One region of the Streptomyces deccanensis genome, then DNA from elsewhere that is predicted to be linked to it. Evidence: predicted binding sites of a transcription regulator. Region 1 holds the regulator's gene; the other holds the start of a gene.
The links. The regulator HspR, encoded in region 1, represses chaperone genes until heat shock. The targets are predictions, from matches to a motif close to TTGAGNNNNNNNNNCTCAA.
Positions count from the first base shown of each region.

Region 1 (4,168 bases):
GTCGCGGCCGTCTCGCAGAAGCTCGGCCAGGCCCTCTACGCCGACGCCCAGGCCGCGCAGGCCGCGGGCGGCGAGGCCGGCGCCGGCGCCGGTGACGCCAAGGCCGACGATGACGTCGTCGACGCCGAGATCGTCGACGAGGACCGGAAGGACGGTGCCGCGTGACGGAGGAGACCCCGGGCTTCGACGAGCAGCAGCCGCAGTCGGCTCAGCCGCAGCAGCCTGATGTCCCCTCCGGCTCCGAGGACGCCGAGCCGAAGGCCGCCCCCCAGGAGGGGGCGGCCCCGGCCGGGGACGCGGCAGCGACGGCCCAGGTTGCCGGTCTGACGGCGCAGCTGGACCAGGTGCGTACGGCGCTCGGTGAGCGCACGGCGGACCTCCAGCGCCTCCAGGCCGAGTACCAGAACTACCGTCGCCGGGTCGAGCGCGACCGGATCACGGTCAAGGAGATCGCCATCGCGAACCTCCTCACCGAACTCCTGCCCGTGCTCGACGACATCGGGCGCGCGCGGGAGCACGGCGAACTCGTCGGCGGCTTCAAGTCCGTCGCCGAGTCCCTCGAGACCGTGGCGGCGAAGATGGGACTCATGCAGTTCGGCAAGGAGGGCGAGCCCTTCGACCCGACGATCCACGAGGCCCTGATGCACAGTTACGCGCCCGACGTCACCGAGACGACGTGCGTGGCGATTCTCCAGCCGGGGTATCGCATCGGCGAGCGCACCATCCGCCCCGCGCGGGTGGCCGTGGCCGAGCCGCAGCCCGGCGCGCAGACCGCCAAGGCCGAGGAGGCCGAGGCGGCCGACGACAAGGAGAGCGGTGGCCCGGACGAGGGCTGACGCCGACGGAGTGCACACCCGGTGGAAGGAGGGACGTCGCGGATGAGTACGAAGGACTTCATCGAGAAGGACTACTACAAGGTCCTCGGCGTCCCCAAGGACGCCACCGAGGCCGAGATCAAGAAGGCGTACCGCAAGCTCGCCCGCGAGTACCACCCGGACGCCAACAAGGGGAACGTCAAGGCCGAGGAGCGCTTCAAGGAGATCTCCGAGGCCAACGACATCCTCGGTGACCCCAAGAAGCGCAAGGAGTACGACGAGGCCCGCGCCCTCTTCGGCAACGGCGGCTTCCGCCCCGGACCCGGCGCCGGCGGCTCGTTCAACTTCGACCTGGGCGACCTCTTCGGAGGCGGCGCCCAGGGCGGGGGGCAGGCGGGCGGCTTCGGCGGGGGCATCGGCGATGTCTTCGGCGGCCTGTTCAACCGGGGCAGCTCCGGCACCACGCGGGTGCAGCCCCGGCGCGGCCAGGACATCGAGTCCGAGGTCACGCTGAGCTTCACCGAGGCCATCGAGGGCGCGACCGTGCCCCTGCGGATGTCCTCGCAGTCGCCCTGCAAGGGCTGTTCCGGCACCGGCGACGCCAACGGCACGCCCCGGGTGTGCCCGACGTGCGTCGGCACCGGCCAGGTCGCGCGGGGCTCCGGCGGCGGCTTCTCCCTGACCGACCCCTGCCCGGACTGCAAGGGCCGGGGCCTGATCGCCGAGAACCCCTGCGACATCTGCAAGGGCTCGGGCCGCGCCAAGTCCTCCCGCACCATGCAGGTCCGCATCCCGGCGGGCGTCCTGGACGGCCAGCGGATCCGGCTGCGCGGCAAGGGTGCCCCCGGTGAACGGGGCGGCCCGGCGGGTGACCTGTACGTCGTCGTGCACGTCGACCCGCACCCGGTGTTCGGCCGCAAGGACGACAACCTCACGGTGACCGTCCCGGTGACCTACCCCGAGGCGGCGCTCGGCGGAGAGGTCCGGGTCCCGACCCTGGGCGGACCGCCGGTCACCCTGAAACTGCCTCCGGGCACCCCCAACGGCCGTACGATGCGGGCCCGGGGCAAGGGCGCCTTCCGCAAGGACGGCACCCGGGGGGACCTGCTGATCACGGTCGAGGTGAGTGTCCCGAAGGACCTGTCGGGGAAGGCTCGTGACGCGCTGGAGGCGTATCGCGAGGCGACCGCGGGCGAGGACCCGCGAGCGGAGCTGTTCCAGGCCGCGAAGGGAGCATGAATGTGATGGACGGCCGCCGTAGAAACCCCTATGAGCTGACGGAAGAGACACCGGTGTACGTCATCTCGGTGGCCGCCCAGCTCTCCGGTCTGCACCCGCAGACCCTGCGCCAGTACGACCGTCTCGGACTGGTCTCCCCGGACCGCACCGCCGGGCGGGGCCGTCGCTACTCGGCCCGTGACATCGAACTGCTGCGCACCGTCCAGCAGTTGTCGCAGGACGAGGGCATCAATCTGGCCGGCATCAAGCGCATCATCGAACTGGAGAACCAGGTCGCCGCGCTCCAGTCCCGGGTGGCCGAGATGGAGGCCGCCCTCGACGGCGCCGCCGCGGCCATGCGCCAGCGCGAGGCGGCGGTCCACGCGTCGTACCGGCGCGACCTGGTGCCGTATCAGGAAGTGCAGCAGAGCAGTGCGCTGGTGGTGTGGCGGCCGAAGGGTCGGCAGACATCGGCCGACTGACGGTTCGGCAGACATCGGCCGACTGACGGTTCGGCAGACGTCGGCCGACTGACGGTTCGGCAGCCGTTCGTCTGACGGCTCGTCAAGTACGGGCAGGGGCCCGGAGGTTCGCACGAACCTCCGGGCCCCTGCCCGTTTCCGGTGTCAGCTCCCGGGGTTCAGTTCGGTCGCCGTCACGACCTCCGCCTCGCCGGTCCACTTGTAGTGCGAGTTCCAGTCGTCGTCCACGGCGTCGACGAAGAAGCAGCGTTCCTCGCCGTCCGGGTCGGTGCGGTACTCGTACGAGGTCGTGGTGGCCGACAACCACTCCACCTCGCCCGCGTAGCACATCTGCTCGCCCTCGTCGCCGACGAGTTCGCCGCCGTAGACGACGTACCGGGCCAGGTCGGGCGTCGGGTTGGCGTCCCAGTTCAGCTCGAAGCCGTACTCGGTCGGTGTGGCGGTCAGCCCCGTGACCGCGGAGGGCGGGGTGTCGTCCCGGCGCCGCCCGTCGACGGAGGCGGACCGCGCGGACTCGTTGCCCGCCGCGTCGACCGCGGTCACCCGGTAGTGGTAGGTGACGCCCTGCTCGGTGGAGGCGTCCCGGTACGAGAGCTGGTCGGTGGTGCCGACCCGGGTGTAGGTGCCGTCGGCGCTCGCCGCCCGGTACACCCGGTACGACGACGCTCCCGTGACCGCCGTCCAGCCGACGCGGATGCCGCCGTCCTCGGAGGTGTCGGTGATGTCCACACCCTGGGGAACGCCGGGCGCGACCCGGTCGACGGTGGTGACGGCCTTCTCCGCAGTGCTCTGCGACTCGTTCCCGGCCTGGTCGAGGGCGCGGACCACGTAGTGGTACCGCGCGCCGGTGACCGGGAGGGTGGCGTCCGTGAACGACGTCCCCGTGGTCGTCGTCATCGGCTCGGCGAAGGCCCCGCCCGCCGCGCGGCGGTACACGCGGTAGCCCCGGAGGTCCATCTCCTTGTTCTTCGCCCAGCTCAGCTTGGCCTTGCCGGTCGCCTGGTCGTACGCCATGGCGAGACCCGCCGGCGTCAGGGGGGCGACCTTGTCGACGGTGGCGGAGGTGCGGGGTGTGTAGGTGAACTTGACCTTGGCGGAGCCGGTCCAGTTGACGTAGTCGACGCGGAGGGTGTGTTTGCCGGCGGGGATGGTGAGGTTGACGGTCTTGGAGACGGTGGTGGTGCCGTTCTTCCAGAGGTCGATCTTGCGGGCGCCGGTGGTGCCGGGGTCGAGGTAGACGCGGATGCCGTCGAGGCCGGAGGCGGAGAGGGTGAAGGGGCCGCCGGAGCCGAAGTCGCGGGCGAGGGTCCAGCGGACGCCGAAGTTGTTGCTCGGGAGTCCGGTGGCGGGTGCGCCGGTGCCCCAGTTCTGGTCGATCGTGCTGTCGCAGTCCGTCTTCTTCGGGGTGCCGGAGAAGGTGGTGTTGGCGAAGAGCTGCCGCTTGAAGACGGGGGAGGCGCAGGTCACGGCGGCGGACGCGGGCGCGGCCGCCGCCGTGAGCAGACCGGCCGTGGTGGCGAACACGACGGCGGTGGCCGTGCCGGCGGCCGTACGTCTGGCTGGGATCACTGGTGTCCTTGTGTCCTACGGCCCTTACGGTTTCGGGGCCTTGGGTCGTGTGAGGGGCGGTCGAGTGCTCAGGGGGCCAGGGCC
Region 1 is NZ_CP092431.1:5,694,553-5,698,720, forward strand. Features, by position in the region: gene dnaK (molecular chaperone DnaK) at 1-165, shown strand, start outside; gene grpE (nucleotide exchange factor GrpE) at 162-836, shown strand; gene dnaJ (molecular chaperone DnaJ) at 879-2,054, shown strand; gene L3078_RS25420 (heat shock protein transcriptional repressor HspR) at 2,060-2,515, shown strand; gene L3078_RS44960 (fibronectin type III domain-containing protein) at 2,660-4,084, opposite strand; gene L3078_RS25430 (PA14 domain-containing protein) at 4,153-4,168, opposite strand, start outside.

Region 2 (4,168 bases), 2.9 Mb from region 1:
GCTCGGCCTCCCGCATCATGCGGTCGATGTCGTCCTTGGGGAGCGCGGAGCCGCCGGTCACCGTCATCTTCTGTTCGCGGCCGGTGGCGAGGTCCTTCGCCGAGACGTGCATGATGCCGTTCGCGTCGATGTCGAAGGCCACCTCGATCTGCGGGACGCCACGCGGCGCCGGGGGCAGCCCGGTGAGGTCGAAGACGCCCAGCTTCTTGTTGTACGCGGCGATCTCCCGCTCGCCCTGGTAGACCTGGATGCCGACCGAGGGCTGGTTGTCGGCGGCCGTGGTGAAGATCTCCGAACGGCGGGTCGGGATGGTGGTGTTGCGTTCGATGAGCTTCGTCATGATGCCGCCCTTGGTCTCGATGCCCAGGGACAGCGGGGTGACGTCGAGGAGCAGCACGTCCTTCACGTCGCCCCGGATGACGCCCGCCTGCAGCGCGGCGCCGACCGCCACCACCTCGTCGGGGTTCACGCCCTTGTGCGGGTCCTTGCCGGTGAGTTCCCGCACCAGGTCGCTGACGGCGGGCATCCGCGTCGAACCGCCGACGAGGATGACGTGGTCGATCGCGGCCAGCTTCACCCCCGCGTCCTTGACGGCCTGGTGGAACGGTGTCCGGCAGCGGTCGAGCAGATCGGCGGTCAGCTCCTGGAACTGGGCGCGCGTCAGGCCCTCCTCCAGGTGGAGCGGCCCCTCGGCGGACGCGGTGATGTACGGGAGGTTGATCGACGTCTCGGAGGAGCTGGACAGCTCGATCTTGGCCCGCTCCGCCGCCTCGCGCAGCCGCTGCAACGCCATCTTGTCGCGGCCGAGATCGACACCGTGCTTCCCCTGGAACCGTTTGACGAGGTGCTCGACCACCCGCTGGTCCCAGTCGTCGCCCCCGAGCCGGGTGTCGCCGTTGGTGGCCTTCACCTCGATGACCCCGTCGCCGATCTCCAGGAGGGAGACGTCGAAGGTGCCGCCGCCGAGGTCGAAGACGAGGACGGTCTGCTCCTCGCCCCGGTCCAGGCCGTACGCGAGGGCCGCGGCCGTGGGCTCGTTGATGATCCGCAGGACCTTCAGGCCCGCGATCTCCCCCGCCTCCTTGGTCGCCTGCCGCTGCGCGTCGTCGAAGTACGCGGGCACGGTGATGACGGCGTCAGTGACGTCCTCGCCGAGGTACGACTCCGCGTCCCGCTTCAGCTTCTGCAGGACACGCGCGGACAGTTCCTGGGCCCGGTAGCGGGTGCCGTCCACGGACCCTTCCGCCGGGAACCGCCAACTCGCGCCGCCCATATGGCGTTTGACGGAACGCGCGGTGCGCTCCACGTTCGTCACGGCCTGCCGCTTGGCCACCTCGCCGACGAGCACCTCGCCGTTCTTGGCGAAGGCCACCACCGACGGTGTGGTCCGCTGCCCCTCCGCGTTCACGACGACGGTCGGCTCACCGCCCTCCAGCAGGGCCACCACCGAGTTCGTCGTGCCGAGATCGATCCCGACCGCACGCCCCATCGCCGTCCCCTTCCAGCGGAGTCCACAAGGACCCGCGAGGTCCGCCAAGTGTTCCCACCACCAGCACAAAACTTGAGTGGGTTCCTGTCAATGGGGCGGAGACGGGGCGCACGAAGCAGTCGGTCAGGCCAGCTCGGCCGTCAGCGTGATCGTCGTGCCGGTCAGAGCCTGGCTGACCGGGCAGTTCTTCTTTGCGCCCTCGGCCGCCTCCTGGAAGCCGGCCGCGTCCAGGCCGGGGACCTCGCCGCGGACGGTGAGGTGGATGCCGGTGATGCCCTCACCCGGCTGGAAGGTCACGTCGGCCTTGGTCTCCAGACGGGTGGGCGGGGTGCCCGCGCCGGTGAGGCCGTGGGAGAGCGCCATGGAGAAGCAGCTGGAGTGGGCGGCCGCGATCAGCTCCTCGGGGCTGGTCTTGCCGTTCGCCTGCTCCGCGCGCGACGGCCACGACACCGGCTGCGAACCGATGCCGGAGGAGTCGAAGGTGACGGTGCCGGTGCCCTTGAGCAGCTCGCCTTCCCAGACGGTGTGTGCGGTGCGCGTGGTGGCCACGATGAGTCCTTTCTGTGGGTCATGATGCCGGAGTCCCGTCGCCGGGGTTCCGTGCCCTTATCCGATCACATTCCGGCGGGTCCGAGGCTCATCTCACCCTGAACACCGGCCCCCGCGCGGTGAACGGCAGGCGAGCACCTTGTGGAATCAGGTACGCGTGCTCCCGCCGCACCCGCAGCACGTCGATCCAGCCGTCCGTGATGACGAGGACCGGCGCGCGCGGCGGGAAGTCCTCGGCACGGTGCAGCAGATCGACGCCCGGCTGCAGCTCCGTACCGCCGCGCCCGCGCACCCGCACCCGTCCGGCGATCTCGGTGACGGGCAGGAACCCCGCGTCGTGCGGGGCCGCGTCGCAGAAGACGACCCGGGCGGCCGGTACGTCACGGGCCTCGGCGTACGAGGCGATCGCGCCCAACGCCTTGCCGAGCAGCGTGCGGTCCATGGAGGCGGAGGTGTCGAGCACGACGCCGAAGGTGCACCGGGTGATCTCCTCGGGCGGGAAGTACCGTCCGGCGCGCGGGATGTCGGGGGTGGCGGACTGACGGCGCGAGGGACGCGCGTAGGTCCGTACCGCCTGCGGGCGGGGCACGAACTCGTCGAACCAGCGCGCGAGTTGCGCGTCCCAGGGCAGGGGCGGATGGCTGAGGGCGCGGATCTCCTCGACCAGACCGGCGGGCAGCAGGCCGCGTTCCTGCCGCTCGTGCAGGTCGAAGCCCCGGGCGAGGCCGCGGCGGTAGAACTCGTCGAGGTCGACGTAGTCGCGCGGCGAGCCGAGCGGGCCGCCGAGGATGTCACCGGCGCCCCTGCCGCGCAAGGTGGCGAGCCGGCGCATCCGGCGCAGGTCGCCGGCGATCCGGTCGTAGACCTCCTCGGCCGACAGCCCGGACAGCCCGGGGTCGTACAGCAGCCCCTCGGGCATCGTGCCGACCCGCATCTCGCGCAGCCAGTCGTTGATGACGTAGTCGGCGGCGATGTTGAACAGATACGGGTCGCGGGTGCCGCAGCGGTCGCCGTGGCGCAGGGCGGCGTGCAGCATCTCGTGGGCGAGGATGAAGCGCCACTCCTCGTCGTCGAACTGGCGCAGCGGGTTGATGTAGATCTCCCCCGCCTCCGCGTCGACGGCCGCGATGGAGATGCCGTGGGCGTGGGCGAGTTCGACGTCGGCGACGATGCGGATACCGGCCGCGATGCCGCCGAGCAGCGGGTAGGAGGAGATGAACCAGCTCAGTGCCTTCTCCCAGGGACGCCTGAGGATCGGCTCGTCGTCCAGGGACTCGCGGCGGCCCCCCGCCATGTCCATCGCGGCGGACATCGTGCGGGTGAGGGCGTGCGCGAAGGCGAGCTGCCAGTCCGTGGGCGTACCGCGCCACTTGGGCCAGGTCAGCAGGAGCTGGTCGGGCTCGTCACCGGCCGTGCCGCAGTGCGCGTACGCAGCCGGGAGCCCGTCCCGGCGCCAGCGGGCGGCGAGGCGCTCCTCGTCGCCGTCCGGGTAGCGGGCGGGCAGGTCCTCGGGCGTCAGGCCCACAGGGAAGGTGAGCAGGAACCGGTTGACGGCGACGCAGCGGGCGGCGAGGTCGTACCGGTCGGGCTGGGTCCGCACGCCCTGCGCCGCCGGGACGTGCCCGAAGCCCAGGTGGACGGCGGCGTGGGCGATGGCCCAGGCCCAGGCGTCGGGGGCGGCGAGCCGGTCGGGGTGCGCGTGCAGCACGCCGTCGGAGTCGACCCGGACGAGACCTTCGCGAGGCGCGAGGTCGCACTTCTCCGTGCGGCAGACGGTGAACCCGACCGCCCGCAGCGCGGGGTTGTGGCGCACCGCCTCCAGCCCGGCCTCGAACGCCTCACCGGCGAGGTCGCGCTTGGTCTTCTTTCCGCCCTGCCGCTTGCCACCGGACGTGCTCACCGGCGGGCCTCCACCAGCCGGGGCATGTCGCGGGCCGCCTCGACCAGGAACCAGGCGGGCAGCACGGGATTGCCGTCGTTGTCGTCGGCGATGACGGTCTGGGCGACCTCGACGGAGATCTCCGCGAGCCGCACCAGGAGGGACTTGGCGCGGTACGCGGTCTGCCGCCCGTTCGCCGACATGTGCTGCTTGCTGACCGGCAGTTCCTTGATCAGCCGCCCGCGGAACGA
Region 2 is NZ_CP092431.1:8,552,221-8,556,388, reverse strand. Features, by position in the region: gene dnaK (molecular chaperone DnaK) at 1-1,489, opposite strand, end outside; gene L3078_RS37820 (OsmC family protein) at 1,613-2,038, opposite strand; gene L3078_RS37815 (vWA domain-containing protein) at 2,127-3,938, opposite strand; gene L3078_RS37810 (ATP-binding protein) at 3,935-4,168, opposite strand, start outside.
Region 2: dnaK (molecular chaperone DnaK) is a predicted target of HspR. The motif match lies at 1,562-1,580, and genes of this name have one in related genera.